2 regions of the Alteromonas sp. ISO5 genome follow, and region 2 is predicted to be linked to the other one. Evidence: predicted binding sites of a transcription regulator. Region 2 holds the regulator's gene; the other holds the start of a gene.
The links. The regulator NrdR, encoded in region 2, represses ribonucleotide reductase genes. The targets are predictions, from matches to a motif close to AAACACNANATNTNGTGTTT.

Region 1 (16,521 bases), 910 kb from region 2:
TCGATAAACCAGTTTTTATCGCGATTGGCGACCTGTACTAAGTATTCACCAGCCTCTTTTAATCGCCCCTGATCGAAGGTGACTTCACCCAGCATTAACCAGGGCCTGACGGCTTGTTCATCCACATTCACAGCTTTTTGTAACACAGATAGTGCGGCTGGTATGTCTTCATTATCCAGTTCAAGCTGCGCCTGTTCACAATAGAAATGGGCTAGCTTACTACGAATGCTGTCGTTCTCGGCCAGCATCTTTTCGGCCAGCTCGATAGCGCGGCCCCACTCTTTGGTAGTTTGATATATGGCAAACAGTTGCTGCTGCGCAAATTCGAAATGCTTATCAGAGTTAAGCAGGCTCACAAATGCGCCTTCTGCACGCTCCAGGAACCCCGCCTGCATGTAGTCCCTGCCCAGCTCTTTCAACGCTAATTCACGTTGGCTAGACTGTATTTCGTCGCGGCTTACCAAATTCTGATGTACGCGAATGGCGCGGTCTATTTCGCCGCGCTGGCGGTAAAAATTCCCCATGGCGATATGTGTTTCTACCGTATCGCTGTTCACGTTAATCATTTTAATTAGCGTATCCACGGCCCTGTCGGGCTGATCGGAAAGCAGGAAATTTAAACCACGAAAATAGTGTTTAGAAAGGATACTGGATTGTTTACGCTGCGCCTGACGAACACTGTTTCGGCCCATTATGTAACCATAACCGGCAGCTACCGGCAGCAGTAAGAATAACAACTCCAGCATAGTGCTTATTCTTTCTGTAGTTTGTTAAGCTTAGCCTGTGCCCGCATTAGCTTAACCCTGAGCGTAAGCCAGCTACTCAGAATAGCCAAAACACCTACGACAACGCCTAGCCCTAATGCAATGGCAATCAGAGATGCGACGGTCATATCAGCCTTAGCAATCAGGTAATTCACTGATATTACAGCATCATTTTGAGAACCAACGGCAATCGCCAGTACCAGAATCGCAATAATGCAGAGTAAAAATGCCAAGCCTTTCAAAAGTGTAATCCTAAATGAAGAAATTAAAATCAGGATAGCAAAATGTGGGTAGTGTTACAGCATTCACATACAAAAAAAGCACTGTTAACAGTGCTTTTTATTTTTATCTGTGCAGATATTCATCAGGCAATTGAATCATTCACCCGGTCACGTAGCTCTTTACCAGGCTTAAAGTGCGGAACGTACTTGCCGTCCAGCTCCACCGTTTCACCGGTTTTAGGGTTACGACCCACACGAGGTGCGCGGTAATGCAAAGAAAAACTACCAAATCCGCGGATTTCGATACGGTCACCTTTTTGTAAGGTTTGCGCCATCTGTTCCAACATTTCTTTGATAGCTGTTTCTAATTCCTTTGCCGGGATATGGCGTGCCTGATCAGCGAGCCGCTCAATTAATTCAGACTTGGTCATGTGTAAACCTCTTTGTCATTCAATCCATCAAACAGCCACATCAACAGGTATACGGCATTTACCGTATACCTGATGTATCAAAAAGCTTATTCGCCTTTTGCTGCTTTGAAAGCTTCAGCCATCGCATTCGCAAAGCCAGCGTCGTCTTGCTGGTTCACTTTATCGATTGCTTCTTTCTCGTCAGCCTGGTCTTTCGCTTTAACAGACAGGTTTACGATGCGGTTCTTACGGTCTACACCGGTGTACTTCGCTTCGATGCTGTCGCCAACGTTAGCCACTTCTGACGCATCTTCGATACGGTCGCGAGAAAGATCAGCTACACGAATGTAACCGTCAACTTCTTCAGCCAGGTTTACAGTAACGCCTTTGGCATCAACTGCTGTAACTGTACCAGTAACGATAGCACCTTTCTTGGTATCTGTCAGATACTTGTTGAACGGATCTTCTTCGATTTGCTTAACGCCTAAAGAAATACGCTCACGCTCTGGGTCGACTTGCAGAACAACCGCTGAGATTTCGTCGCCTTTCTTATAGTCACGAACCGCGTCTTCACCAGACTTGTTCCATGAAATGTCAGACAGGTGAACCAAACCGTCGATGCCGCCATCAAGTCCGATGAAGATACCGAAATCAGTGATTGACTTGATCTTACCAGACACTTTGTCACCTTTTTCGTGTGACTTAGCGAAAGTTTCCCAAGGGTTATCGATGCACTGCTTAAGACCCAGAGAAATACGACGACGCTCTTCGTCGATTTCAAGAACCATAACTTCCACAGAATCACCCAGGTTAACAACTTTAGATGGGTGGATGTTCTTGTTAGTCCAATCCATTTCAGAAACGTGAACCAGACCTTCAACACCGTCTTCAATCTCTACGAAACAACCGTAGTCAGTCAGGTTAGTTACCTGGCCAGTGATCCTGGTGCCTTCCGGGTAACGCTGTGCAATTTCTTGCCATGGATCGTTGCCCATTTGCTTCATGCCCAGAGATACACGTTGCTTTTCTTTGTCGAACTTAAGCACTTTAACGTTGATTTCGTCACCAACATTTACGATTTCACTTGGGTGCTTAACGCGCTTCCAAGCCATGTCAGTGATGTGCAGCAGGCCGTCAACACCGCCCAGATCGACGAACGCACCGTAGTCGGTCAGGTTCTTAACGATACCTTTAACTTCGTGGCCTTCTTCCAGGTTAGCCAGCAGCGTTTCACGCTCTGCACTGCTTTCAGCTTCGATAACAGCACGACGAGAAACAACAACGTTGTTGCGCTTGGCGTCTAACTTGATTACTTTAAACTCAAGCTCTTTGCCTTCCAGGTGAGTCGTGTCACGTACCGGACGTACGTCAACCAGTGAACCTGGCAGGAACGCGCGAACACTGTTAACTTCAACAGTGAAACCGCCTTTAACTTTACCATTGATAACGCCCTTGATAGTGGCTTTATCGTCGTAAGCTTTTTCCAGCTCAACCCATGCTTCGTGACGCTTAGCTTTTTCACGAGACAGGATAGTTTCACCAAAGCCGTCTTCTACTGCGTCTAGCGCTACGTCGACTTCGTCACCGATCGCGATTTCTAATTCGCCTTCGGCATTTTTAAATTGTTCAGCTGGGATAGCACTTTCTGATTTGAGACCAGCGTCAACAAGAACGATGTCTTTATCAATTGAAACTACAGTACCCTTTACAATTGAACCAGGGCGAGTTTCCAGTTCTTGTAAGCTCTCTTCAAAAAGTTGTGCAAAATTTTCAGTCATATGATTTAGTAATTAACTTAGGTTGACATCCACATTTCGATCCAGATAACGTGGGGTTATTAAACAAAGTCGTCACCTCCTGTGACAACGATTGCAATGGTTAACCTGCCCCGGCTTTACAGCCTGGAATTGATTATTTCCATTGCACTTTCAAAGACTTGGTTTATATCCAAATCTGTTGAATCGATCACTACAGCGTCTTCTGCCGGTACCAATGGTGCAATAGAACGATTCGCATCGCGATCATCCCGGGCTTTGATATCGGTTAAAAGGCGCGCAATATTAACATCCAGACCTTTATCTTTCAACTGATTATAGCGACGCTCCGCGCGGGCTTCAGCGCTGGCGGTCAGGAATAATTTTACATTGGCATCAGGGAACACTACGGTACCCATGTCGCGACCGTCGGCAATCAGGCCTGGCGTTTGTTGAAACGCACGCTGACGGCGTAAAAGTGCTTCACGCACCCGCGCCAGCGAAGCAATCTGGGACGCGGCAGCGCCCACTTCTTCGGTGCGAATATCATCGGTGACGTCTTCACCTTCCAGTACCACACGGCGCTGGTCGTTGTCAGTTTCAAAGCTCACATCAAGCCCTGAGGCCAACGGTACAATTGAACTTTCGTCGTCTACCGGTAGGTCATGGTGCATAGCAGCAACGGCTAAAACACGATAAATTGCGCCACTGTCTAAAAGGTGCCAACCCAGTTGTTCAGCGATCAATGCGCTAAGTGTGCCTTTCCCTGCGCCACTCGGACCATCTACCGTTACTACGGGTATTGGATGCATACCTGCTCCAGTTATTTAATAAAATGTTAATAAGAACTCGAAAACGGCGGCAATTATACCCGTGTAAGCCAAATAGGCAATGATACACGTCAATAAATACCCGGGATAATACCTAAGTCTGTAACTAACGCGTGCTGGCCCTCAGACCAGCACATTAGATAGTAGAGGTTAAATCTGTCTTAACGATGACAGATAGTGGCAAACCGGGTGAAATAATCGGGGAAAGTTTTGGCTGTACAACCGGGATCGTTAATTGTAACCGGCGTATCACTTAAGGATACCAGTGAAAAACACATGGCAATACGGTGATCATTATAGGTATCAATGGCTGCATGTTGTAATGTAGCGCCTGGCGTTACCCGAATATAATCGTGCCCCTCTTCTACTTCCACACCAAGCTTGCGCAGCTCCGTGGCCATTGCTAATAACCGGTCGGTTTCTTTTACACGCCAGTTATAAATGTTGCGGATACAGGTTTCACCTTCAGCAAATAACGCGGTAGTAGCAATCGTCATGGCTGCATCAGGAATGTGGTTCATATCCATGTCTATCCCTTTAAGCGGCGCACCATGAATAACGATACTGTCGTCAAACCATTCCACTTTCGCGCCCATAGCTTCCAGCACATCAGCAAAACGAATGTCGCCCTGTATGCTTTGCTTGCCAATGCCCGTTACTTTAACGGTACCACCTTTAATAGCGCCAGCCGCCAGAAAGTAAGAGGCGGATGAAGCATCCCCTTCCACCATAAAGGTTTCAGGCGCTACATACTGCTGACCCGCTTTAATCACAAAACGCTGATAATCCTGGTTCTCTACCGATACACCAAATTTGGCCATGGTATCCAAAGTAATGTCGATGTACGGCTTGGAGACCAACTCGCCTTTAATCGAGATTGTCGTATCTTCAGCGAATAACGGCGCCGCCATTAACAGCGCAGTCAAAAACTGGCTGGATACACTGCCATCTACCGACAGTTCACCACCCGTCAACTGGCTGCCGTTAATTTTAAGCGGCGGATAACCGGCATTTTTTAAATACTCAATATCTGCACCCGCTTCCCGTAACGCATCAACCAGGTCGCCTATGGGACGTTCTTCCATACGAGGTTCACCGGTAAGTTCAACGGTCACATCAGAAGCGGCCAGCGCAGCGCATAAAGGGCGCATCGCGGTACCGGCATTCCCCAAAAACAGACTTAGTGGTTTTTCAACAGCAAAAGCACCGCCCAAACCAGTGACTTTACACGCTGTTTTATCTTTGCTCAGACTGTACTCAACACCCAGTAATTTGAGCGCATCGAGCATATGGCGGATGTCGTCACTGTCGAGCAGGTTAGTCAGGCGGGTTTCGCCCTTTGCCAACGCCGCCAGTAATAAGGCCCGGTTAGACAGACTTTTTGAGCCCGGCACGTTGACGGTACCGTCGATTTTTTTGACCGGCTGTAACGTTAACTGCTCTGCACTCATGCGTGATGCTCCTCGAAGTCCTTCATAAAGCTTACCAGGGCTTCTACCCCTTCAATAGACATAGCATTATAAATGCTGGCACGCATCCCCCCTACTGAGCGGTGACCTTTAAGGGACATTAAACCGGCTTCTTTGGATTTTTCCAGGAACACTTTATCCAGCGCCGGATCGGCCAGATGGAAAGGTACGTTCATAATCGAGCGGTTTTCCGGATGCACGTTGTTTCGGTAAAACGACGAATCATCAATGGCTTTATACAGTGTATCCGCTTTGTGCTGATTGAGGCTGGCCATAGCTTCTACACCACCCTGTGCTTTGAGCCATTTAAATACCAGCCCCGCCAGATACCAAGAAAAGGTAGGCGGTGTGTTATACATGGAGTCATTTTTGGCCATCAGTGCGTAATCGAAAATCGACGGCGTGCTCTGGCGGGCCTTGCCTACCAAATCTTCACGTACAATCACTACAGATAAGCCAGACGGACCAATGTTCTTCTGCGCACCGGCATAGATAATACCGTATTTGCTCACATCCACCGGCCCAGACAAAATATTCGACGACATATCTGCGACCAAAGGCACATCACCGGCCTCCGGCAACCACTTGTAGGCAATACCATCTACGGTTTCATTCGGGCAAAAATGCAGATAAGCCGCGCGTTGGTCGATGTCGGCAGCTGCTGGCTTCGGCATAAACTGATAACCGTTATGATCGACGACCTCGCCAATCACTTTGGCATTATTATACTTTGACGCTTCTGCTACCGCGCCTTTAGACCAAGAGCCACTCACCAAATGCAGAGAGATATCATCCTGATTTGAAATATTTAGCGGAACCGCAGCAAACTGCCCGCGCCCGCCGCCTTGCAGAAACAGGACCTTATAGTTTTCCGGCACGTTCATCAGATCGCGCAGATCCTGTTCGGCCGTAGCGGCAATTTCGATAAAGTCTGCACCGCGATGACTCACTTCCATCACCGAGCAGCCACTGTCACGCCAGTTAATAAATTCCTGTTGTGCCTGCGCCATCACTGCGGTCGGCAGCATGGCCGGGCCAGCACTAAAATTGAATACGTTTTTCATGAGCTTCTTAAATACTGTCAGGAAGCACTATTACATACCAGCAATCTTACGACTGGAGGAATAATGCTTTCATACACTAAAAAACAAGCGGCACTAAGAGCCGCTTGCGATGCTTGTTGTATCCTTTAACGCAGGATTATTCGTCTGTCGTTGACTCATCTGCGCCGTCTTGTGCGGCGTTGGTATCGACGGCTTCTGCTTCGCCGCCTTCGTCTTCGATTAATTCGGCGTCTTCGATTTCTTCAATGCGTTGTAATGCAACCAGTTGCTCGTTGTCACCGGTACGGATCAGTCTCACCCCCTGGGTGTTTCTCCCAACGGTAGACACTTCACTCACCCGGGTTCTTACCAGCGTGCCCGCATTACTGATTAGCATGATTTCGTCGTTTTCATCTACCTGTACCGCACCAACTACCTTGCCGTTACGGTCTGAGACTTTAATTGACACAACCCCCTGGGTTGCGCGGCTCTTAGCCGGGTAATCTTCCAACGGCGTACGTTTACCGTAGCCGTTTTCGGTGGCGGTCAGTACCGCACCCTCACCACGAGGCACAATTAACGACACCACTTTCTGGCCATCAGGCATCTTAATACCACGCACACCTGTCGCAGTACGACCCATCGGACGCAACGCTAGCAGTTCTTCACCGGTTTCCGGATCCAGTTTAACGGCGCCGGTTTCAGAATCGCGCAGCTTCTCATTAAAGCGTACGACTTTACCGGCATCAGAGAACAGCATGATGTCGTCGTCACCATGGGTAATAGCAACCCCAATCAGTTCGTCACCTTCATTCAGGTTAACGGCGATAATACCGCTTGAACGAGGACGAGAGTACATGGTCAGGCTGGTTTTCTTCACCACACCGTTGGCAGTTGCCATCAGGACAAACTTGTCTTCTTCAAATTCTTTAATGGGCAGAATCGCGGTGATACGCTCATCATCTTCCAACGGCAGAATATTGACAATCGGACGACCACGGGCATTACGGCTGGCCAGTGGCAACTGATATACCTTCAACCAGTACAGTCGACCGCGGGTTGAGAAACACAGGATGTGATCGTGAGTATTGGCAACCAGCAGTTTCTCGATGAAATCTTCGTCTTTCATCTTGGTGGCTGATTTACCGCGGCCACCGCGACGTTGCGCCTCGTACTCTGACAGTCTCTGGTATTTCACGTAACCTTCATGAGAAAGGGTTACCACCACTTCTTCACGTTCGATCAGGTCTTCTAAATCAATATCGTGGCTGGCCGCCGTGATTTCTGTACGGCGTTCATCACCAAACTCGTCACGTACTTTTTCCAGCTCTTCGCGAATCACTTCCATGAGACGCTCAGGACTGCCCAGAATGTGAAGTAACTCAGCAATCAGCTCAAGCAGTTGCTTGTATTCGTCGAGGATTTTATCGTGTTCAAGACCCGTTAATTTATGTAAACGCAGGTCAAGAATGGCCTGAGCCTGTTGCTCAGTCAGGTAATATTTGCCATCACGAATTCCAAATTCAGGCTCCAGCCAGTCAGGACGCGCGGCATCATTACCGGCCCGTTGCAGCATCTCTGCTACATCACCGAGCTCCCAACCAGAAGCCACTAACGCTTGTTTCGCTTCTGACGGACTTGGTGAGGCTTTGATCAGCTCAATCACCGGATCGATGTTAACCAGCGCAATGGCCAGGCCTTCAAGGATATGCGCGCGGTCACGCGCTTTACGCAGCTCGTATACCGTTCTGCGGGTAACCACTTCACGGCGGTGTAGAACAAATGCTTGCAGAATTTCTTTTAGGTTAAACACTTTTGGCTGGTTGTTATCCAGCGCCACCATGTTAATACCAAATACGGTTTGCATCTGGGTATTGGCATACAGGTGGTTAAGCAGGACTTCAGCCGACTCGTTGCGTTTTACTTCAACAACGATACGCATACCGTCTTTATCAGACTCGTCGCGCAATGCAGAAACGCCTTCAATACGTTTTTCTTTAACCAGCTCGGCAATCTTCTCGATTAAGCGGGCTTTGTTTACCTGATACGGAATTTCCGTAACGATAATAGTCTCTTTACCGTTGTCTTCGGTTTCGATTTCAGCACGGGCACGCATGTAGATTTTACCGCGACCAGTCCGGTAAGCATCAACAATGCCTTTTCGACCGCTGATTAATGCAGCAGTTGGGAAATCCGGACCTGGAATGTATTCCATTAACTGATCGACATCCAGGGATGGCTCGTCAATTAAAGCAATACAACCGTTCACAATTTCGGTGAGGTTATGCGGTGGAATGTTAGTTGCCATCCCTACAGCAATACCCGAAGACCCGTTTACCAGCAGATTAGGAATTTTAGTTGGTAATACGTCCGGGATGTGCTCTGTGCCATCATAGTTAGGCACAAAATCTACCGTTTCTTTGTCTAAATCAGCAAGCAGCTCGTGGGCAATTTTTGCCATGCGCACTTCGGTGTAACGCATTGCAGCGGCGGAGTCGCCGTCGACCGAACCAAAGTTACCTTGTCCGTCAACCAGCATGTAGCGTAAGGAGAAAGGCTGCGCCATCCGAACGATGGTATCGTATACGGCAGAATCACCGTGAGGGTGATATTTACCGATGACGTCACCCACCACACGGGCAGACTTTTTATAAGGTTTGTTAAAGTCATTCTTCAACTCATTCATGGCAAACAGTACACGGCGGTGTACTGGTTTTAAGCCATCACGTACGTCGGGCAGCGCGCGCCCAACGATAACGCTCATCGCATAATCCAGATACGACGTTTTGAGCTCTTCCTCTATATTAACGGGGAGAATTTCTTTGGCGTTATCAGTCATAAACTGCTTGGTCCCTTATTATAAGTTTGTCGCAATCCTGCAGATACCTGACGATCCTGCGCCCGGATCCCCTTAGATCACGCATTGGGGGTCTTCTAATTAACCAATGAGTTTATCACCCAAATCAGCATTTATGTAGTGATTAATGCATCCTTACCTTCACTTATTTCCTAAGCGTTTAATTTTTGCGCGATTGCCAAACCAGGTCGTAAATAAGCCATGTGCAGATTGCCAATTTGCGGTAATGTAAAGCGGATTTTGAACTTCAGGTAAGATAAAAACTCACGCTCATGACAGAAACACAGCAAAATGTAGATCAAACGGAAATCGACAAGTTTTCTGAAATCGCAGCCCACTGGTGGGACCCCCTAGGGCAGTTTAAACCTTTACATGCCATCAACCCGTTACGCCTTTCCTTTATAGAGGAAACATGCGAAGGGGTATTCGGCAAAAAGATTCTCGATGTAGGCTGTGGCGGCGGCATTCTTGCGGAGTCGCTGGCACAACGCGGGGCCGAGGTTATCGGTATAGATATGGCCAGTGCCTCGTTGGAAATTGCTCAGCTACACAGCCTGGAAACGGGTGTTAAAGTGGATTATCGCTGCGTGAGTGTTGAAACCCTGGCCGCCGAACAGCCCGAATCCTTTGATGTGGTAACCTGTATGGAGATGCTTGAGCATGTGCCCGACCCGGCTTCGGTTATCAGTGCCTGTGCCAAGCTGGTAAAACCTGGCGGCAAGGTGTTCTTCTCTACATTAAACCGTAATCTTAAAGCCTATCTGATGGGCATTCTGGCAGCGGAATATGTATTACAATGGGTGCCGAAAGGTACGCATCAGTACCAGCGCTTCCTGAAACCGTCTGAGTTAATGAAAATAGCCGATCAGGCGGGATTGTTTACCCGAGCAGCCACCGGTTTGCATTATGATCCCTTCAATCAGGCGTTTGTACTATCCGATCGGAACGTTGACGTCAACTATATTTTGCAATGTGAAAAATCTTGACGACACACAAGATATAGTGTCCTGATTTTTAATTGAGCACTATATATCGCATTTTTATAAAAATTAATTATTCGGAATAAATTGTTTTAAGCGATCGCAAAAAAAATCTAAAGTGCTTGCATTCAGTCAAATATTGCTTTGTTCAAACGTAAAAGGTTAGTCAATACTAACCTTTTGCCGGCCTTCATTTGATCGCTGAATTAAGCACCAGATATTGGGTTGCATTAAAGTCAAAACCTCACTATCTTGTGTTTATCCGATAGCAGTCTTGTTTAAAAAATCGACTGATGTAGGTATTTCTCAGGCGGAATAAACATTCACGGATCGGAGTGATCGCCAATGGATCCCTTCGAAATTAATAATTTAAAACAAATTGGGCAGTGCAAACTTGCCCCGCGAATAGCGCTAACTGACATACGGCCACAAAAATGAATGACAATTTATCAGTCACCAAACGCAATGGTGAAAAAGAGCCCATTGATCTGGAGAAAATTCACAAAGTTATTACCTGGGCAGCAAAGGGACTCAACAATGTCTCTGTTTCACAGGTAGAAATTAAAGCCCACATTCAGTTTTACGACGGTATCAAAACCGCCGAGATCCATGAAACCCTAATTAAATCAGCGGCGGATCTTATCTCAACTGAAGCTCCGGATTACCAGTATCTGGCAGCACGTCTGGCGATTTTCCACTTACGTAAAAAAGCGTTTGGTGAATTTGAGCCACCTAAGTTGTTTAACCATGTGGCCCGTATGGTCGATATGGGTAAATACGATACTCACCTGTTAGAAGACTACACACCGGAAGAATTCGCCGAGATGGATAGCTATATCGATCACTGGCGTGACATGAATTTCAGCTATGCGGCCGTTAAACAGCTGGAAGGTAAATACCTGGTTCAGAACCGTGTCACTGGTGAGATCTACGAAAGTGCTCAGTTCCTGTATATTCTGGTAGCGGCCTGTTTGTTTGCCAACTACCCGAAAGAGACTCGTCTGCAGTATGTGCGTCGTTTTTACGATGCCACATCGACTTTTAAGTTGTCTCTGCCTACCCCGATCATGTCGGGTGTGCGTACCCCTACCCGTCAGTTTAGCTCTTGTGTATTAATTGAAACCGGCGATAGCCTTGATTCAATCAACGCTACCGCCAGTGCGATTGTTAAATATGTGAGTCAGCGCGCTGGTATAGGTGTTAACGCTGGACGTATTCGTGCACTGGGTAGCCCGATTCGCGGCGGTGAAGCCTTCCATACTGGTTGTATTCCTTTTTATAAGTACTTCCAGACAGCGGTTAAGAGCTGCTCTCAGGGCGGTGTTCGTGGTGGTGCAGCAACGCTGTTCTATCCGTTATGGCATATGGAAGTTGAATCACTGCTGGTACTGAAAAACAACCGTGGTGTAGAAGAAAACCGTGTGCGCCACCTCGACTACGGCGTTCAGTTTAATAAGCTGATGTATCAACGCATGATGAAAGACGACTACATCACGCTGTTCAGCCCATCTGACGTGCCTGGCCTGTACGACGCTTTCTTTGCCGATCAGCCTAAGTTCGAAGAGCTGTACGTTAAGTACGAGCAGGACGAGTCAATCCGCAAAAAACGCATTAAAGCCATGGAATTGTTTGGCTTGTTTATGCAGGAACGTGCCAGCACCGGCCGTATTTATCTGCAGAACGTGGATCACTGTAATACGCACAGCCCGTTCGATCCGAAAGTGGCGCCGGTTCGCCAAAGCAACCTGTGTCTTGAAATCGCGCTGCCAACCAAGCCGCTCGAACACGTTAACGACGAAAATGGTGAAATCGCGTTATGTACGCTGTCTGCCTTTAACTTAGGCGCCATTAAATCACTGGATGAGTTTGAAGAACTGTCTGACCTGGCCGTTCGTGCACTGGACAGCTTGTTAGATTATCAGGATTACCCGGTACCGGCCGCTTACAATGCCACTATGGGTCGTCGTACACTGGGCATTGGTGTGATTAACTTTGCTTACTACCTGGCGAAGAACGGCGTGAAGTACTCAGACTTCAGTGCCAACAGCCTGGTGCATAAAACCTTTGAAGCCATGCAGTATCATCTGCTTAAAGCGTCGAACAACCTGGCGAAAGAGAAAGGCGCATGTCCTAAGTTTAACGAAACCACGTATTCGCAGGGCGTACTACCAATCGATACCTATAAGAAAGACCTGGATGCAGTATGTAATGAGCCACTGCACCTTGACTGGGAGAGTCTGCGTAAAGACATCGTAGAGTATGGCTTGCGTAACTCTACACTGTCAGCACTGATGCCATCAGAGACCTCATCGCAGATCTCTAATGCCACTAATGGTATTGAGCCGCCGCGCGGCCATATCAGCGTTAAGTCCAGTAAAGACGGCGTACTTAAGCAGGTTGTACCGGAATATGAGCGCTTGAAAGACCAGTATGAACTGCTGTGGGATATCCCGTCTAACGATGGCTATCTGCAGCTATGCGGAATCATGCAGAAGTTCGTCGATCAGACGATTTCAGCCAATACCAGCTATAACCCGTCTAAGTATGAGAATGGCAAGGTACCGATGCGATTGTTGCTTAAAGACCTGCTGACCGCCTACAAACTGGGGGTTAAAACGCTGTATTACCATAACACCCGTGACGGTGCTGCCGATGCCCCGGTTGAAACAACTACCGCCGCAGCAGCCAAACCAGCCGCTCAGGAAGTCGTGATTGAAGACGACGACGATTGCGCCGGTGGTGCTTGTAAAATATAACCATTGTTCATTTGCCCGGCGCCTGCCGGGCTTCTTATTGCGCTAGTGAAGTGATAATAAAACATGAAATACACCACGTTTAATCAGCAAAATGTGAATCAGCTCGATGAGCCGATGTTTTTTGGTAACCCGGTTAACGTAGCCCGTTACGACCAACAAAAACACCCCATTTTTGAAAAGCTCATCGAAAAGCAAATTAGCTTTTTCTGGCGCCCGGAGGAAGTGGATGTCACCCGTGACCGGGTCGACTTTCAAAAACTGACCGAGCCAGAAAAGCATATTTTCATTTCTAACCTGAAATATCAGACACTGCTTGATTCGGTGCAGGGCCGCAGTCCTAATATCGCATTCCTGCCGATTATCTCGTTGCCAGAACTGGAAACCTGGGTAGAGACCTGGTCGTTCTTCGAGACGATCCACTCTCGCTCCTACACGCATATTCTGCGGAATCTGTTTACTGATCCGAGCAGCATTTTTGAAGATATCGTGGTGAACGAAGAAATTAAGCGTCGTGCAACGGATATCTCTAAGTATTATGACGACCTGATTTATGCTACTCAGCTATGGCAAACTCAGGGCGAAGGGATGTATACCAACGATGGTCAGCCCTACCCGGTTAACATGCGCGAGCTGAAGAAAAAGCTGTATCTGTGCATGAACTCGGTAAACGCATTGGAAGCCATTCGGTTTTATGTATCCTTTGCCTGTACTTTCGCGTTTGCTGAACGTGAGCTCATGGAAGGTAATTCCAAAATCATCCGCCTGATTGCCCGCGATGAAAACCTGCATCTTACCTCCACGCAACATATTCTGAATCTGTGGGCCAAAGGGAAAGATGATCCTGAAATGGCTGAAATCGCGCAGGAATGCGCCAATGAAGCAAAAGAAATCTTTATGAAAGCGGTAGAGCAGGAAAAGCAATGGGCTGAATACTTGTTCCAGCATGGTTCTATGATTGGCCTGAATAAAGAAATTCTGTGTCAGTATGTTGAATACATTGCTAACCAGCGTATGGCGGTTATCGGCATGGGCCAGCCCTATGAAGTAACGTCTAATCCGCTGCCATGGATGAATAGCTACCTGATCTCCGACAACGTTCAGGTAGCACCACAGGAATCAGAATTAAATGTTCACAGGCTAAAATCCCCGTTAAATTGCTATGATGAACCATCGAAGTTGGCAGCATAAGGGAGTTTTGACAGATGAAATTTAGTACCTTCAACCAAGTAAAAAATAATCAACTAATTGAGCCAATGTTTTTCGGAAATCCTGTTAACGTTGCTCGCTTTGACCAACAAAAACACGCAATCTTCGAAAAAATAACTGAAAAACAGATCTCATTTTTCTGGCGTCCAGAAGAAGTAGATGTATCTAAAGATCGTATCGACTTCCAAAAACTTTCAGATGCAGAAAAGCACATTTTCATATCCAACCTGAAATATCAAACTTTACTCGACTCGGTACAAGGCCGTAGTCCAAATATTGCGTTCCTACCTATTGTTTCAATACCTGAGTTGGAAACATGGATCGAAACATGGTCGTTCTTTGAAACTATCCACAGCAGGTCGTACACACATATTTTGCGCAATGTTTTCTCAGATCCAAGCCCAGTTTTTGATGACATCGTTGAGAACTCTGAAATTCAAAAAAGAGCAACAGATGTATCTAAATATTATGATGATCTGATTTTTGCCACACAACTCTATCAAACACGAGGAGAAGGCGTATTTGAAGTAGATGGGGACATTCACGATATTACGTTGCGAGAATTAAAAAAGAAACTTTTCCTGTGTATGCAATCCGTAAATGCCTTGGAGGCAATACGCTTTTATGTCTCTTTCGCATGTACATTCGCTTTCTGCGAGCGGCAGTTAATGGAAGGAAATGCAAAACTACTTCGCTTAATTGCACGAGATGAAAACCTTCATCTTAGTTCGACTCAACACATAATTAATTTATGGTCGAAAGGTAAAGACGATCCTGAAATGGCTGAAATTGCAGAAGAACTGAAGCATGAAGCTACTCAGATTTTTGTGAATGCAGCAAATCAAGAAAAACAATGGGCTGAATATCTATTCCAATATGGCTCTATGATTGGATTGAACAAAAATATTCTTTGTGAGTACGTTGAGTACATTGCCCACATGCGAATGAAAGCCATAGGATTAGATTCTCCTTTTGAATCCAAGTCAAACCCTCTGCCATGGATGGACAATTATTTGATATCTGATAATGTACAAGTGGCCCCTCAAGAGTCAGAGATAGCATCCTACGTTATTTCTCAAATTGATTCGGAAGTTGCATCATCAGACTTTGATGATTTTGACTTATAGAAATTGTCAAAAATTATCAAATGTAAGACAGTAAATGGCACTAAAAATGTGCCGTTTATTGAAGGCTCTACAATTCTCGAAAGTCTAGAAGCAGCACAGTTACCGACTAATTCGCATTGCAGAGATGGCTTCTGTGGTGCATGCCGCTGTAAGTTAGTATATGGGGAGATTAACTACACAGTAGACCCTCTTGCCTTTATCGATGACGACGAGATCTTACCCTGTTGTGCAATAGCTATTTCAGATATAAATATTGAACTTGAATAATTCACTATAGTCGTTGGAAATTAATTTCCTACGACTATAGTGAATCAGCAAGCGAAGCGCGGTAGATAGACTCGGGTTCTACCCAGATTTTACGGACACATCCATAAAGAGGCATACTATGCCTGAAAGGAGTGTCTATGACCAAACGAAGAAAGTATTCCCCAGAGTTTAAACGCGAAGCGGTGTTACTAGCACAGCAGCCTGATGCCAGTTGTCGTCAGATTGCATTGGATATCGGTATCAATCCCAACCTCCTGAGTCGCTGGAAGCGTGAAGCTGAGCAGTCCAAAGATAAAGCAAGCATTTAAAGGCAGCGGCTCCCCTCGTGATGAGGAAATGGCAAGACTGAAACGCGAACTTGCCAAAGTTAAGAAGGAACGGGATTTTTTGCGCGAAGCGGCAACGTTCTTCGCCAAAGAGTTACCGTAAGGTATCTGGCGATATCGCGGTGCCGCGAAGCCTTCTCTGTTCGTCTTATGTGCCGATGTCTGAACGTCTCTCCCAGTGGTTATTACGCTTGGGTGGAGCGTCAACCGAGTGCGCGAGAACGGGCAAACGCAAAACTGCTAAAGCGAATGCGCGAAATCCATGACGACAGTGGCGGCATTATTGGTGCGCCTCGTATGCACGAAGACCTCCTGGCTGAAGGGATAAAGGCAAGTTTAAATCGTGTAGCCAGGTTGATGGCTGTGAATGGACTTTATGGTTGGCCGCGTAAGAAGGGCCGAGGTGCAAAGCGCAAATCAGTGCGACCACTTGGACTATCCAACCATTTAAAACGTGACTTTTACGCCTTTGAGCCAGAAACCAAATGGGTGACCGATATCACCGAGGTCG
Region 2 (16,521 bases):
AAATGAGACCAGAAGAGGGATCCGTGAGCGATAAAGCCACTCCAGCCAGTCCGTCATTTGAACAAACCATCAGCGAACTGGAAACCATTGTCAATGAAATGGAACAGGGCGATCTGCCTCTCCATGAAGCACTGAAAAAATTTGAACGCGGAATCGAGTTATCCCGCCTGAGCCAGAAAACCCTGGTAGAAGCTGAGCAAAAAGTCAGAATACTTACCGAACAAAACGGCGAAGCAACATTACAGGACTTCGCGGCAGATAACGAGGACTAACATGCAACTTGCTTCATTGCATCAGCACATCAAGCAACGCCTTGATGCCAGCTTGCAAGACCTCATCAATGATTTGCCGGATACCGCACCGCGCCTTAAAGAGTCCATGCTTTATGCCTTAACCAACGGCGGCAAACGGATGCGTCCGTTACTGGTTCATCTGGTGGGTAATATGCTTGACATTCCGGACAACGATCAGCGGGCTATCAGTATGGCCATCGAATGTATTCATGCCTACTCCCTGGTTCACGACGATCTGCCTGCAATGGATGATGACGAACTTCGCCGGGGTAATCCAACCTGCCATGTCGCATTTGACGAAGCTACCGCCATCCTCGCCGGTGACGCATTACAAACCCTGGCCTTCAGTATTGTTGCCGAACAGCCTATGAGCGCGTTTGCCAACCATCGCCGCGCGCAACTGGTTGCTGCACTGGCTCGCGCTGCCGGCTATTCAGGAATGTGTGGCGGCCAGGCAATTGATTTAGCCGCCACCGGCAAACAAATCTCACTGGTTGAACTACAACGTCTGCATCAGCTAAAAACCGGTGCGTTACTCACGGCCTGTGTGGAGATGGTATGCCTGGTAACTGAACAACTTGATAGTAACCACCAACAATTGCTTTGCCGCTTCGCCAATCGTATTGGCCTGGCATTTCAGGTGCAGGATGACATCCTGGACGTTACGGCCAGTACCGAGACGCTGGGAAAACCAAAGGGTTCAGATGAAGCCCAGGGTAAAAATACGTTTCCTTCTCTGCTGGGCGTGGACGGTGCGCGTCAGGAGTTGGCAAAATTACATCAAGAGGCGCTTCAAGCCTTGGACGGTTTGCCCTACAATACCGATTACTTAGTTGCATTTACCGATTTAATGGTGAGTCGCAGTCATTGACAGCGCGGCACACCCGCATAACGTATCAGAATAATAAATAATGACTCTAGATTTAGCGCACTATCCTACTCTTGCTCTGGCCCGTTCTCCCGAAGCGTTACGCGAGCTTCCTCAGGACAAATTGCGGGCCCTGGCTGACGAACTTCGCCAGTACCTGCTTACCTGTGTCAGCCAGAGCAGTGGTCATTTTGCCTCCGGTCTTGGCACCGTTGAGCTTACCGTGGCGCTGCATTATATCTACAACACGCCGTTTGATAGGCTGATCTGGGATGTGGGACACCAGGCATACCCGCATAAAATACTCACCGGCCGCGCCGAACAAATGTCGACTATCCGTCAAAAAGACGGGTTACACCCTTTCCCATGGCCACCGGAAAGTGAATTCGACACTTTCGCGGTGGGCCATTCCTCCACGTCAATCAGTGCGGCACTGGGCATGGCTATTGCGGCCGACAAAGAGCAACAAGGCCGTAAGGTTGTAGCCGTTATTGGCGACGGTGCAATGACCGCCGGTATGGCCTTTGAGGCCATGAACCACGCCGGCGATATCAGCAAAGATTTAGTCGTGGTACTGAACGATAATGAAATGTCGATTTCCGAGAATGTCGGGGCATTGAATAGCCACCTGGCTCGTTTGTTAACCGGCAACCTGTTTAACAGTATTCGCGATGGTGGTAAAAAACTGCTGAGTAATGTACCACCTATCAAAGAGTTTGCCAGCCGCGCCGAAGAGCATCTTAAAGGCATGGTAGTACCGGGTACCATTTTTGAAGAACTGGGCTTTAATTACATTGGCCCTATCGATGGCCATGATATCAACGGTGTGGTCGACACCTTACGTAATATGCGTAAATTCAAGGGCCCGCAGTTGCTGCATGTAGTAACCCGCAAAGGTAAAGGGTACCCCGAGGCTGAAAAAGACCCGATTAAATTCCATGCCGTGCCGAAGTTTAATCCGGCTGACCAGACCCTGCCAAAAGCCAAGGCTTCCAAGCCCACTTTTTCAGCTATCTTTGGCAACTGGTTGTGCGATATGGCTAAGCAGGATCCCAGACTGATGGCCATTACACCGGCAATGCGTGAAGGCTCGGGTATGGTTGCCTTTTCCCAGCAGTTTCCACAGCAGTATTTCGATGTAGCGATTGCCGAGCAACACGCGGTAACCTTAGCCGCAGGGATGGCCAAAGATGGCCTGAACGCGGTAGTCGCCATCTACTCAACATTTTTACAGCGTGCTTATGACCAGCTCATTCACGACGTAGCCTTACAGAATCTGCCGGTGTTATTTGCCATCGACCGGGCGGGTATTGTTGGCGCGGACGGCCCAACTCACCAAGGCGCCTTCGATATCGCTTTCCTGCGCTGTATTCCAAATATGATTGTCATGACCCCGTCGGATGAAAACGAGTGTCGTCAGATGCTTTATACCGGTCATATGGCCAATGCCCCGGCGGCGGTGAGATACCCGCGCGGAGCCGGCAAAGGCATTACTCCGGATGAAACCATGGCAGCACTGCCGCTTGGCGAAAGCCGGACACTACGAACCGGTAAAAAGGTAGCGCTGTTAAACTTTGGTACGTTACTGCCGTTTGCCGAAGCTGCAGCTGAAGCACTGGATGCCACACTGGTGGATATGCGTTTTGTGAAACCCCTGGACACCAACGTGCTTAACGCCCTGAAAGCCGATCATGAATGCTTCGTCACACTGGAAGATGGCTGCATTATGGGTGGTGCAGGCAGCGCGGTAAGCGAATACGTAATGCAAAACCGGTTAAAAACCGATGTGCTGACCCTTGGCCTGCCTGATAGCTTTATTCTGCAAGGAACCCAGGAAGAAATGTACGCCGAACTCGGACTGGATAGCGCGGGTATTATAAGCAAAGTTAACGCTTACCTGGCTTGATCGCCTGTCAGGTACCTGTTTTAGGTGCCTGATCTCTGCAAACCTGCACCAGTCATTCGCTATACCTGCTTATACTGAACAGAAATGGCGGACGAGGTTACATTTACTCACTAAATAGTCTCGCTCAACCTGATTGGTACTCATATCAATAGCCTGTTGATAGGCGCTAATGGCTTCATTGTATTTGCCCAGTCGTTGAGCTAATTCGGCTTTGGCGGCGAAAAATGGCTGATACTGTGTGAGTGCCATTTCAAGTTCGAGGAGTTGTTCGTAAGCCTCTTTAGTGTTTCCGCTAAATGCTAGCGCTACACATTTATTTAAAGATGTTACCGGCCCGGGTTGTACCTTGCATAAAAGTTGGTAAAGCGCATGAATCTGTTGCCAGTCGGTTTGTTCCCATGTTAGAGACTGCGCGTGCAAACCGGAGATAGCAGCCTGCAACTGGTACGGTCCGACCGCACCTTGCTTAAGGTTATACGATAATAGCGTATGCGCCTGATGTATCTGTTCCGTATTCCACAGGGACCTGTCCTGCTCACTTAATGCAATGAATGCTAACTGTTGGCCTTGCCGCGCCGAACTACGGGCGTCATGGAATAACATCAAAGCCAAAAGCCCTCCGGCTTCCGGATCTAAGGTCGCGCTGTAAAGTATTTTCGCCAAACGCATTGATTCATCGAACATATCTTCTCTTATTAGACGACAGCCAGCCGATGCCGTATGAGATTCGTTGAACATCAGATAAATAACTTCCAGTACGCCTGGCAGTCTTTCTGTTATCTGTTGCTCACTAGGGATGACAAAAGGGATACCTGCGCGGGCAATTTTACGTTTTGCACGGGTTATTCGTTGTAGCACGGTTGACTCAGACGTGAGAAATGCTCTGGCAATCTCATTCGCAGATAAGCCACCAAACAGCTTTAAGGTTAACGCGATCCTTGATTCACGCGCAATGGCCGGATGACAACAAGTGAAAATGAGTTTTAGCTGTAAGTCGTTGAGTTTATGACTATCAATTTCAACTTCTTCGTCAGATTCGGCAATTTCAATAATCGACTGGCCATAGGGATGTTTGTGCTGATACTCATAGCTACGCAGGCGGTCTATGAGTCGTCGCTTGGTAACGGTAATCAACCAGGCTGTGAGGTTATCAGGTTGCTGATCAGCAGGCCATTGCTGTAAGGCTTGCAAACAGGCATCCTGCAATGCATCTTCAATCAAATCCAGATCAGTGGTAAAACACAACATGGCCGCAACAATGCGGCCATGCTCACCTCGCAATACGCGGTCAATCGTTTTACTTATCACCGCTATGGTTACTGCTGATGTTGCGCGACAGGCCGCACTTCCACCGTACCATATCTGGCCGAGGGAATTTTAGCGGCCCAGCTGATCGCCTCATCCAGATTGTCACAATCCAGTATGTAATATCCTCCCAGCGCTTCTTTGGTTTCGGCAAAAGGGCCATCAGTAATAGATGTCTGTCCATTTCTGACGCGCACAGAGGTCGCTGTGGCTAGCGGTGCCAACTCTTCGCCACCGACAAGAACGCCCGCTTCCGCAACTTCGTTGGAAAAGGCAAAATACTGCTCCATCAGGGTATCCATATCCACATCGTCAGCCCCTTCCTGACCATAAATGAGTAACATATATTGCATCGTCTATTATCTCCCTTTAAAACGTTAATCGTATGACAAGCATTATCGCCTGTTTTCTATTGTCGAATGAACATAGCAATATTCGACAACTAACACGAAAAAAATTAAAGGTGCGATCGATATAAAGGGGGACACGAGAGGTGGTAGCAGTCTCAGGCAATCATCCTGACTTCGCACAAAACAGGGGCCGGTTATGCAAGCCCAGTGATGAACAATACTGCATGTAGACTGATACACGACATAATTCCAGCCACAATATCGTCCAGCATAATACCCAGTCCACCGGCCAGATACTTATCGATAGGTTTAATTGGCCAGGGTTTTAAAATATCGAAAAAGCGGAATAACACAAAGCCCAATAACACCGTGATTGGAGTCAGAGGTACCCATAAGAAGGTAAGTAAGATGCCAGCCACTTCATCCCAGACAATGGAGCCATGGTCATGCACCTGCATGTCATCAGCAGTTTTACCACACAGATAAATTCCTATAACACTGGCCAGCACCGCTGCAATCAGCAGTGCATAAGGTGAAAGCCAGATAAACGGGATCAACAGTGGCAATGCGGCCAGCGAACCAAAGGTACCTGGCATCAGTGGGATTAGTCCACTGCCAAACCCTAGTGCCAGAAAATGCACCGGATTTTTCATTGATACCCGCTTGCGCAGCGCTTTATCCATTAAAACTCGTGCTCATAACCGGTGCTTTCACTGAGCACGTATTTTTCATCGTACAATCTGAGGTCCAGTTGACCGGCATAACCATTTACCTGACCAATACAGGTTGCTTTCACATTAGCGTTAGTCAGTGAGGTTTCCAGATTGCCACGTTGCTCTTCATTAACGGTAAAGACCAGTTCGTAATCATCTCCGGCTGCCAGGGCATACCGGTAAGCCTGCTGGGCCCCTACGGTCTCAAAAAGAGCCGATGACACGGGTAGACGGTCAACATGAACAGTCGCCCCGCAGCCAGACATCTTGAGAATATGACCCAGATCAGACACCAGCCCGTCAGACACGTCAATACAGGCATTAGCTGTACGACGCAGGGATGTCCCGGCCATCACCCTTGGGGTCGGATAATAATGACGGTTAATCAGGTAATCACGGTGCTCGCCGACGGCTTCGATTTCGCCTTTAAGGATGTCCAGTCCAGCACCGGCATCACCCAGATTACCGGTTACGTAAACCCAGTCGCCGGGCTTGGCGTTGCTGCGGCGTAACTCGGTGTCTGGTGGAACAAAGCCCTGGGCGGTAATCGTTAATGCCAGTGGTCCGGTGACCGTATCACCACCGATCAGCTGCACCGAGTAATATTCAGTTAATTCGTACAGGCCGTTAACGAATTCATCTATCCAGTTTTCATCATAAGACGGCAACGACAGCGACAAACTTATCCACGCAGGCTCTGCACCTGAGGACGCCAGATCACTCAGGTTTACCGCGACCGCCTTATAAGCGACGGAACGCGCCGGTGCATCAGCAAGGAAATGTACACCGCTGATAAGCGTGTCAGTAGTGATGGCGAGGTGTTGGTTATCGGGTACTTTGGTCACAGCACAGTCATCGCCTATTCCAAGGATCACGTCCTTTCTGACGTGACCACGTTGGGCAAAGTACTGTTTTATCAGATCAAACTCTTTCACAGTAGTCCGGAAAGTTGAGAATTTAAAAGAAGAGCATCCTGCTCTGGTTTCAACGTAGCAGGTTTAGCCGCGCTCGTGAGGACGCAGGGTTTTAACCGCTTTATCCAGTGCGCCATTGACAAATTTATGGCTGTCTTCGGCGCCGAAAGATTTAGCCAGTTCAATGGCTTCGTTGATAATTACCTTGTATGGGACATCGACTTGTTCGGTTAGTTCATAAGTGGCTAACCGTATAATCGCTTTTTCGATAGGATCCAGCTCTTCGGGCAAACGACCAAGGTAGGGTTTAATCGTACTGTCTAACTGAGACGCACTGCGAACAACCCCGCGTAACAATAACTGAAAATAGTTCATATCTACTTTTTTCATGTCGTTGCTAGTCGCCAGGGCGAGTTCAATCTGGTCGATCTGGTTATGGGTCATTTGCCAGGAGTAAACGCCTTGCAGCGCTATTTCACGGGCCCGACGGCGAGGAGAAACTTTCACGGTAGTTTCCTTATGCCAGGTCGTCTAGGGCAGACATTACATTCACCATTTCAAGTGCGCCCAGAGCAGCTTCAGCGCCTTTGTTACCGGCTTTGGTACCAGAGCGCTCAATGGCTTGTTCGATAGAGTCAGTGGTGATCACACCAAAAGAAACCGGTAAACCGTATTCCAGTGAAACCTGTGCCAGACCCTTGTTGCACTCACCGGCAACAAAATCGAAATGCGGTGTACCACCACGGATGACGGCACCCAGGGCAATAATGGCATCGAACTTCTTAGATTCAGCTAATTTTTTTGCTGCGACTGGCAGCTCATAAGCACCAGGCACGCGAACCAGCGTGACATCTTCATCACTGACTTCACCATGACGCTCCAGAGTGTCCAGCGCACCTTCCAACAAACTTTCAACCACAAAGCTGTTAAAACGTGAAACAACAATGGCAAATTTCTTACCTGTTGCGCGAATATTACCTTCGATAACCTGCATAGCCCAAATCCCGTATGAATCCCGTGTCAAAAACGGCGCGAAGTATACCACAACAGCGCCAAAACCCAATCGTTAGTCGTGAATATACTCAACAACTTCCAGGCCAAAACCGGAAAGGGCGTGATATTTAATGGGTTTACTTAATAATCGCATTTTCTGCACGCCCATGGCGGCCAGAATCTGACTTCCCACGCCTACTGTGCGCGAAGAGCCCTGCCAGTTTTTACCTACCGGCTGCTCACCGCGGTCTTCAGCTGCGAACCGTTGGAGCTGAGATTCCAGATCTTCTTCTTTACCCAGCAACACCAGTACACCACCCTCTTCGGCGATTTGTTGCATTGCATCGGGCAGGCTCATTGAGCGAGAAATTCCCCGGGTGGAGCCAAGTAAATCGCTCAGTGTGTTATGCAGATGCACCCGCACGAGGGTTGGCTCCTCAGCCTGAATATCACCGTTCTTCAGGGCAAAGTGCAACTGGTTGTCGATAACATCTTTAAAGGTATGCAGTTCAAATTCGCCGTACTGGGTGGGTAGCTGACAACTGGATACCTTCTTAATCGTGGTTTCGTTCAGGTTGCGGTATTCAATCAGATCGGCAATGGTGCCAATTTTAATATCATGTTCTGCTGCGAAGGCCTCGAGCTGTGGACGGCGAGCCATGCTGCCATCGTCATTTAATACTTCAACAATAACCGCCGCGGGTTCACAACCAGCTAGCCGCGCCAGATCTACACCAGCCTCAGTATGACCGGCCCGGTTAAGTACGCCCCCTTCTTTGGCGATGAGGGGGAAAATGTGTCCCGGCTGAACGATGTCTTTTGCCTGCGCATCCTTAGCTACCGCCGCCAAAATCGTGGTAGCCCGGTCGGCAGCAGAAATGCCGGTGGTGACCCCTTCAGCTGCTTCAATGGAAACCGTAAAGTTGGTCGAGAACTGGGCTTTATTGCGGTCTACCATCAATGGCAGGTTTAAACGCTGACAGCGCTCTGCGGTCATGGGTAAACACACCAGGCCCCGGGCGTGTTTTACCATAAAGTTAATGGCTTCAGGGGTGACATGCTCGGCGGCTATGATGATATCGCCTTCGTTTTCGCGATCTTCGTCATCCATCAGGATGACCATCTTGCCTTGCTTGATATCTTCGATTATTTCAGCGGTGCTATTAAGTGCCATAAATATTGTGTCTTGTAGGGTTATTTTTTTAGATAGCCGTGTTCGGCGAGAAATTCCAGACTGATATCATTTTTTTTGCTGGCGGCTTTGTCGCCCAACATCAGTCGCTCCAGATAGCGGGCGATAACGTCCACTTCCAAATTCACTCTGGTACCGGTTTTATAGGTGCCCAGCACCGTTTCCTGCAGCGTATGGGGAATGATCCACAGCATAAACTCGCTGCCGTTCACTTTATTTACTGTAAGACTAACGCCATCAACTGTAATACTCCCCTTGTGGGCAATATACCTGGCCAGATCATCCGGCGCGTCGATCCAGATTTCAACATAGTCACTGTGTTTTATGATGCGCGAAACTGCGCCCACTCCGTCAACGTGCCCGGAGACAATATGCCCACCGAAGCGGGAGCTTACCTGCATGGCTTTTTCCAGATTAACCTGGGTGCCCGGTTTATACTGAGCAAAACCGGTCAGGCGGATAGTCTCAGCAGAAACGTCCGCACTATAATGATGCGGGCTATAGTCGACAACAGTAAGACAAACGCCATTGGTGGCAATGCTGTCTCCGAGTGCCACATCGGACATATCCAACTTGCCAACGCCTACTTTAAGGCGGATGGACTCACCCTGATCAACCATAGATTCGATGGTTCCGAGCGCTTCAATAATTCCAGTGAACATAATGTCTTCTCGTGTTCTGTATTATGACTTGTCGACAGCTAATTGGTAGGTCAACCGGATGTCTTCTGCTATATGTCTGATGTCGGTTAATTTCAAGTGCACCGCTGCACTTACCTGCGTATATTGCGGTAACGTCAGCATGGATACGCCTTTATCTCCCAACAGTTTAGGCGCCTGATAAACAATCAGCTCATCCACCAGGTTGTTATCCATAAACGCGCCGGCAAGTCCTGCACCCGACTCCACTAACACCTCGTTAATACCGCGTTCAGCCAATTCAACGAGCAACAGGTGTAGATCAATTTTCCCTTCTGCGGACAACGGTAACTGACACTGTTCAACGTCCTGACTGAACCCCGCTCGGAAATGCCGATTAATAAGCAGTACCGGATGTCCATCATTAAACATCAGCCAGTTTGGTGTGAGCTTTTCCTGTGAATCAATCACCACCCGTAATGGTTGTCGTACCGCAGATAGCGGATAATGCCCAAACTCGGCCTGTTCCGGCCGTACCAGCATACTCGGGTTGTCGGCAATCACCGTACCACTACCGGTAATTATGGCACAACTTTGCGCCCGCAGTCGCTGCACGTCACGCCGGGCGGCGGGTCCGGTGATCCATTTACTCTCTCCATTGGCCAGCGCTATTTTGCCATCCAGACTTACGCCCAGCTTGACCCTCACCCACGGCAGGCCCTGTTGCATCCGTTTGATAAATCCTGGATTAAGCGCCCTGGCCTGCTTAGCTAACACATCCTGCGTGACGGTAATTCCCGCAGCTTTAATACGTTCAATTCCGTTGCCGCTCACCTGTGGATTCGGATCGGTCATACCCACAACGACTCTCGCCACACCGGCTTTGATCAGCGCATCAGCGCAAGGCGGTGTGCGGCCAGTATGACTGCAGGGTTCCAGGGTAACATAGGCAGTTGCGCCGCGGGCGTTGTCACCCGCGGCAACCAGCGCATGCACTTCGGCATGCGGCGTGCCTGCCTGAATATGATACCCCTGCCCGATACAGATTTTATCCTTGACGATTACACAGCCAACACGGGGATTGGGAGAGGTGGTATAGCGTCCCCTGGCAGCCAGTTGAATGGCTTTTGCCATCCAGTATTCATCGGAGGCAGGGGTAGGGTTGAGGCATTGCATGGGATTTAATCCCCCAGTCTGGCTATCTCTTCACCAAACTCTTTAATATCTTCGAAAGAACGATACACCGAGGCAAACCGAACATAAGCCACTTTATCCAGTTCCTTTAGAGCGTCCATAATAAGGTTGCCCAGAAACTCGCTTTCAACTTCACGCTCGCCGGTTGCCCGTAGTGTGGATTTTAGCTGCAAAACACACTGCTCGATTTTTTCAGTGCTTACCGGGCGTTTTTCCAGTGCCCGTTGTAAACCTGCGCGCAGTTTGTCTTCGTTGAAAGGCTCGCGGGTACCATCGCGTTTGATTACCCGCGGCATCACCAGTTCGGCGCTCTCAAAAGTAGTAAAGCGTTCATGACATTCAGCGCACTCCCGGCGCCGGCGCACCTGATGTCCTTCAGCGACTAACCTGGAATCAATAACCTTGGTTTCTTCGGCAGAACAAAAGGGGCAATGCATAAACGCTCCTGCTTAGTAACCGGCTCAGCCAGTAACCACTGAGCCGCAATTCCTCGGATTAGGCGTATACCGGGAAGCGTGAGCACAACTCAACCACTTCTTTCTGAACGCGTTCAACCACGCTCTCGTCGCCCATGTTATCCAGTACGTCACAAATCCAGCCGGCAACCTGCTTGGCTTCGTTTTCGCCAAAACCACGACGGGTAATCGCTGGTGTACCAATACGCAAACCACTGGTCACAAACGGTGAACGTGGATCATTCGGTACAGAGTTCTTGTTAACAGTAATGTTAGCATGGCCAAGGGCTGCATCGGCATCTTTACCGGTAATATCTTTATCAATCAGATCTAACAGGAACAGGTGGTTATCGGTGCCGTTGGAAACGATTTTATAACCGCGCTCCTGCATCACGCTTACCATGGCTTTGGCGTTAGCAACAACCTGCTGTTGATAAGCTTTAAAATCTGGCTGCAGAGCTTCTTTAAACGCAACCGCTTTAGCAGCAATAACGTGACACAGGGGACCACCCTGATTACCCGGGAAGACTGAGCTGTTAAGCTTTTTGTAGATGGTTTCATCACCACAGGCAGACAGGATAAGGCCACCACGTGGACCAGCCAGAGTTTTATGCGTAGTAGTGGTTACTACGTGTGCATGTGGCAGTGGGTTAGGATATACCCCTGCAGCAACCAGACCCGCTACGTGAGCCATATCCACCAGCAGGAAAGCACCCACTTTATCGGCAATGGCACGGAAACGCTGCCAGTCAACAATCCCCGAGTAGGCAGAAAATCCACCAATAATCATCTTTGGCTTGTGCTCTTCAGCCAGCGCTTCAACCTGGTCGTAATCGATTTCGCCGGTTTCTTCGTTTAAACCATACTGCACTGCATTGTAGGTTTTACCAGAAAAGTTAACGCTGGCGCCGTGAGTTAAGTGCCCACCTTCAGACAGGCTCATCCCCAGTACCGTATCACCGGCGTTAAGCAACGCCATAAAGACTGCAGAGTTTGCCTGCGAACCAGAGTGCGGTTGCACGTTGGCATATTCCGCACCAAACAGTTGCTTGGCACGCTCAATGGCCAGGTCTTCAACAACGTCTACATGTTCGCAGCCACCATAGTAACGCTTACCAGGATAACCTTCGGCGTATTTGTTGGTTAACTGCGACCCCTGGGCCTCCATTACTCGAGGGCTGCAATAGTTTTCTGAGGCAATCAGCTCAATGTGGTGTTCCTGGCGTTGATTCTCTTTATCAATCGCTGCGGCTAATTCCGGATCAAAATCGGCAATGTTCATTTGGCGCGGTAACATGAAGGCTCCTTACTGCGTTTTGGGGTCGCGTAAAATCAGAGACGCATATTCTAGTCATTTTACGTGCTATGTATACTGCTTTGTGGCTGATTTATGACAAATCCGAACAGTAATAGCGCAAACTGGCTGTCAACGGCGGATTACAGTTGGCCTGTGCAGTCTGCTCAGATGCACAGGCCCGGCATGCAAAGAAAGCATGGCAGGCCTTGACCAGAAGGCGCTTAGTCTTTCTTTTCCAGTTGTTTTACACGGTCGAAAAGTTGTTCTAACTGGCGGTTGCGAACTGCATTTTTGCGCCATTCTCGATTTGTCATAGCCGGTTGACCTGATGAATAGACGCCAGGTTCTTTGATGTCACTGATTACCATGGTGTAACCGGTAATTTGCACTTTATCGCAAATGGTCAGGTGACCGCCAATACCGCAACCACCAGCAATAATGACATACTTGCCAATGGTCGCACTGCCAGCTATGCCAGTAGCACCACAAATGCAACTGTGATCGCCAATAATACAGTTATGGCCGATTTGCACCTGGTTATCAATTATCACATTCTTACCGATAATGGTATCGTCCAGGGCACCGCGGTCGATGGTACTGGATGCGCCAATCTGGCTGTCATCGCCAATGACCACCGAACCGGTCTGCGGAATGGATAACCAGGTACCCGCATCGTTGGCATAACCAAAGCCGTCGGCTCCAATCACTGTCTGGCTGTGAATACGTACCCGCTGACCAATACGAGCACCATGGTACACCGTGACATGAGGATGAATTACCGTACCGTTGCCAATGTGCGAGCCACGACTGATCACCGTGTGTGCACCAATCACCACATTATCGCCCAGCACTACGTCATCTTCGATAACGCAATACGGGCCCAGAGCTACGTTGTCACCCAGCTTGGCCGAGTCGGCGACAACGGCGGTTTTATGCTGACCTACCGCCACACCGGGCGTAGTGTCAAATATTTGTGCAATGCGGGCAAAGGCGGCATGGGGGTTATTATGCAATAAGCCGGGCAGCGGGCAATTTTCCGCTTCGTTGGGATGCAAAATAACGGCACCAGCCTCAGTCGACTGTAGTTGAGAACGATATTTACCGTTAGTTAAAAAAGAAATGTGAGAAGATGTTGCACTGCTCAGAGTGCTGACGCCGGATAGCATAACTGAACCGTCGCCATGGACATCACCACCAACCTGTTCAGCAAGTTGAGCTAAAGACAGCGCTTGAGGTTGTGCTGGCATGAAAAATCCTTCATTAATTCTGGGTGTACCCGACAACGTATGAAAGCGGCAATTGAGCCTGCCGGGCATTAAACCTGTTTCCGATAGGGGTAGTTTACAAAAAAAATCACCGGTTGGCTCACATGGGATTTAAAAAATACCACTTTGTACTAACCTATAAGCCGCAGACGCCTACCAAGTAGCTGCGTCTTTGATTACAATAGCGACTTTCTAAAAAGCCAGGACCAAGCATGTCACAATACGTATATACCATGCACCGGGTGGGCAAGATTGTGCCACCTAATCGTCAGATTCTAAAAGACATTTCACTGAGTTTTTTCCCCGGCGCGAAAATTGGCGTACTGGGCTTAAACGGCGCTGGTAAATCCACGCTGCTACGCATTATGGCCGGTGTTGACACCGAGATTGAAGGTGAAGCCCGTGCCCAGCCCGGCATCAATATTGGTTATCTGCCCCAGGAACCTCAGTTGGACGAAACCAAAGATGTGCGTGGCAATATTGAAGAAGCCGTGGCAGATGTTGCCCATGCGCTGAAACGCCTTGACGAAGTGTATGCCGCTTACGCCGATCCGGATGCCGACTTTGATGCCCTTGCCAAAGAGCAAGGCGAACTGGAAGCCATTATCCAGACCAAAGACGGACATAACCTGGAAAACGCGCTGGAACGTGCCGCCGATGCACTGCGTTTGCCACCGTGGGATGCCGATGTCAGCAAACTGTCTGGGGGTGAGCGCCGCCGCGTAGCGCTGTGTCGCCTGCTGCTGGAAAAACCCGACATGCTGCTGCTCGACGAACCGACTAACCACCTGGATGCCGAATCCGTCGCATGGTTAGAACGCTTCCTGCACGACTACGAGGGGACGGTAGTGGCCATTACCCACGATCGTTATTTCCTCGACAACGTGGCAGGCTGGATCCTGGAACTGGACCGTGGTCACGGCATTCCATGGGAAGGCAACTATTCAAGCTGGCTGGAGCAAAAAGAGGCGCGTCTTGAACAGGAAGAGCGCACCGAGAATGCCCGTCAGAAGTCCATCAAACAGGAACTTGAGTGGGTACGTACTAACCCCAAAGGTCGCCAGGCAAAGAGCAAGGCGCGTATGTCGCGGTTTGAAGAACTATCAAGTGGTGATTATCAGAAACGCAACGAAACTAATGAACTGTTTATTCCGCCGGGTGAGCGCCTGGGTGATAAGGTCATCGAAGTTGCGCACCTGAAAAAATCCTACGGTGATCGTGTCCTTATCGACGACATGACTTTCACGGTACCCAAGGGTGCTATCGTTGGCATTATCGGCCCCAACGGTGCCGGTAAATCGACCCTGTTCAGAATGCTTACCGACAAAGAACAACCAGACGCCGGCTCAGTCACCATTGGTGATACGGTTAAAATCGCCAGCGTTGAACAGTTCCGTGATCACATGGATGGCAACAATACTGTATGGCAGGAATTGTCCGACGGTCAGGACATCGTTCGTATCGGTAATTTTGAACTTAACAGCCGCGCCTATTGCAGCCGTTTTAACTTCAAGGGCACTGACCAGCAAAAATTCATCAAGGATTTATCCGGTGGTGAACGCAACCGGGTACATCTGGCCAAGCTGTTAAAAGCGGGTGGTAACGTACTACTGCTCGACGAACCGACCAACGATTTGGACGTAGAAACGCTGCGGGCACTGGAGAACGCTCTGTTGGAGTTCCCCGGCTGCGCCATGGTTATCTCGCACGACCGTTGGTTCCTCGACCGTGTTGCCACCCATATTCTCGATTACCGCGACGAAGGCAAAATTAACTTCTATGAAGGTAACTACAACGACTATGAAAGCTGGTTAAAAGCTAACTTCGGTCAGGATGTGGTTGAGCCACACCGATTGAAATACAAACGTATCAGTAAGTAAACCGGCCAAACATCAGGCTATGCACTACACTAATAACTGAGGGTGCATAGCCCGTTTGTAAAAACAGGAATCAGGTTTACCATGCAACAAGAAAAACGTTTTTTTCAACGGGTTGGCATTTATTTGTCAGGGCAACTTATTACCGCGCAGGGTCATATCATACCAGTAGAAGTCGTTGACGTATCATTGCAGGGATTGAGGGTGGCCCGGCTGCCTGCAGACGTTAGCTTGCCTGCAGTAGGCAAGGTCGGGCTTAACTTTAAGGCTAATGAAGACAGTCCGCTAATTTCTCTTAGCGGCGAAATAATCCGCCTGGATCAGTCGCCGGAGAACGGCGAATCAACCGAAGCCGGGATCCGCATTACCCATATCTCAATAGACGATTTAGGCTCACTACGGCGTTTATTGCTATTGAATAGCGGTCAGGACGACCTTGACACCACTGAGCTTGAAACCCTGGTCGGCAAGATCACCGCATCACTGTCATCGACCTAGGCATCGAGAGCCTCTAACGCATCACTCAGTTTGGTTACCGGGATCACAGTTAAACCCTCAATTTTGTTTTTCGGTGCATTGGCCTTTGGCACAATAGCTCGTTTAAAGCCGTGCTTAACCGCCTCACTTAAACGTTCACTACCGTTAGGTACCGGCCGGATCTCGCCAGCCAGCCCAACCTCGCCAAAGACTATCAGTTCACGGGGTAAAGCGCGGTTTCGGAAACTGGATATCATGGCGACGAGTAAAGCCAGGTCGGCGGCTGTTTCGCTAACCTTTACGCCACCCACCACATTAACAAACACATCCTGATCATTCATCTGCACATTGCCGTGGCGGTGCATCACGGCTAACAACATGGCTAACCGGTTTTGCTCGAGACCCACGGTGACGCGGCGAGGATTGTTGAGCTGGGAATAATCAACCAATGCCTGGATCTCAACCAGTAAAGGGCGGGTGCCTTCCCAGATAACCATTACCACTGAGCCCGGGGCCTGACTATCGCCGCGGCTAAGGAATATAGCAGAGGGGTTGCCAACTTCCTTAACCCCTTTGTCTGTCATGCCAAACACGCCGAGCTCATTGACTGCTCCAAAACGGTTTTTATGACTGCGCAAGGTTCTGAACCGTCCATCACTCTCCCCTTCCAGCATCATGGAGCAATCAATACAGTGCTCTAGCACTTTCGGCCCGGCCAGACTGCCGTCTTTAGTGACATGGCCAACAATAAACATCGCAATATGATGTTGTTTGGCAAAGCGGG

Region 1: nrdA (class 1a ribonucleoside-diphosphate reductase subunit alpha) is a predicted target of NrdR. The motif match lies at 10,537-10,556, and genes of this name have one in related genera.

Annotation. Positions count from the first base shown of each region.
Region 1 covers NZ_CM176572.1:4,263,661-4,280,181, forward strand. Annotated here, with positions in the region: gene lapB (lipopolysaccharide assembly protein LapB) at 1-746, opposite strand, end outside; gene AC2T0J_RS19100 (lipopolysaccharide assembly protein LapA domain-containing protein) at 752-1,006, opposite strand; gene ihfB (integration host factor subunit beta) at 1,129-1,416, opposite strand; gene rpsA (30S ribosomal protein S1) at 1,503-3,173, opposite strand; gene cmk ((d)CMP kinase) at 3,290-3,961, opposite strand; gene aroA (3-phosphoshikimate 1-carboxyvinyltransferase) at 4,141-5,430, opposite strand; gene serC (3-phosphoserine/phosphohydroxythreonine transaminase) at 5,427-6,512, opposite strand; gene gyrA (DNA topoisomerase (ATP-hydrolyzing) subunit A) at 6,649-9,330, opposite strand; gene ubiG (bifunctional 2-polyprenyl-6-hydroxyphenol methylase/3-demethylubiquinol 3-O-methyltransferase UbiG) at 9,621-10,334, shown strand; gene nrdA (class 1a ribonucleoside-diphosphate reductase subunit alpha) at 10,763-13,084, shown strand; gene nrdB (class Ia ribonucleoside-diphosphate reductase subunit beta) at 13,148-14,272, shown strand; gene nrdB (class Ia ribonucleoside-diphosphate reductase subunit beta) at 14,287-15,417, shown strand; gene yfaE (class I ribonucleotide reductase maintenance protein YfaE) at 15,466-15,684, shown strand; partial or broken gene AC2T0J_RS19160 (IS3 family transposase) at 15,822-16,521, shown strand, end outside.
Region 2 covers NZ_CM176572.1:5,171,671-5,188,191, forward strand. Annotated here, with positions in the region: gene xseB (exodeoxyribonuclease VII small subunit) at 24-272, shown strand; gene ispA ((2E,6E)-farnesyl diphosphate synthase) at 274-1,164, shown strand; gene dxs (1-deoxy-D-xylulose-5-phosphate synthase) at 1,205-3,067, shown strand; gene AC2T0J_RS23450 (RNA polymerase sigma factor) at 3,137-4,375, opposite strand; gene AC2T0J_RS23455 (YciI family protein) at 4,384-4,725, opposite strand; gene AC2T0J_RS23460 (phosphatidylglycerophosphatase A family protein) at 4,917-5,405, opposite strand; gene thiL (thiamine-phosphate kinase) at 5,405-6,370, opposite strand; gene nusB (transcription antitermination factor NusB) at 6,434-6,856, opposite strand; gene ribH (6,7-dimethyl-8-ribityllumazine synthase) at 6,867-7,343, opposite strand; gene ribBA (bifunctional 3,4-dihydroxy-2-butanone-4-phosphate synthase/GTP cyclohydrolase II) at 7,416-8,516, opposite strand; gene AC2T0J_RS23485 (riboflavin synthase) at 8,537-9,196, opposite strand; gene ribD (bifunctional diaminohydroxyphosphoribosylaminopyrimidine deaminase/5-amino-6-(5-phosphoribosylamino)uracil reductase RibD) at 9,218-10,348, opposite strand; gene nrdR (transcriptional regulator NrdR) at 10,354-10,803, opposite strand; gene glyA (serine hydroxymethyltransferase) at 10,862-12,118, opposite strand; gene lpxD (UDP-3-O-(3-hydroxymyristoyl)glucosamine N-acyltransferase) at 12,340-13,365, opposite strand; gene ettA (energy-dependent translational throttle protein EttA) at 13,596-15,263, shown strand; gene AC2T0J_RS23515 (PilZ domain-containing protein) at 15,345-15,758, shown strand; gene radA (DNA repair protein RadA) at 15,755-16,521, opposite strand, start outside.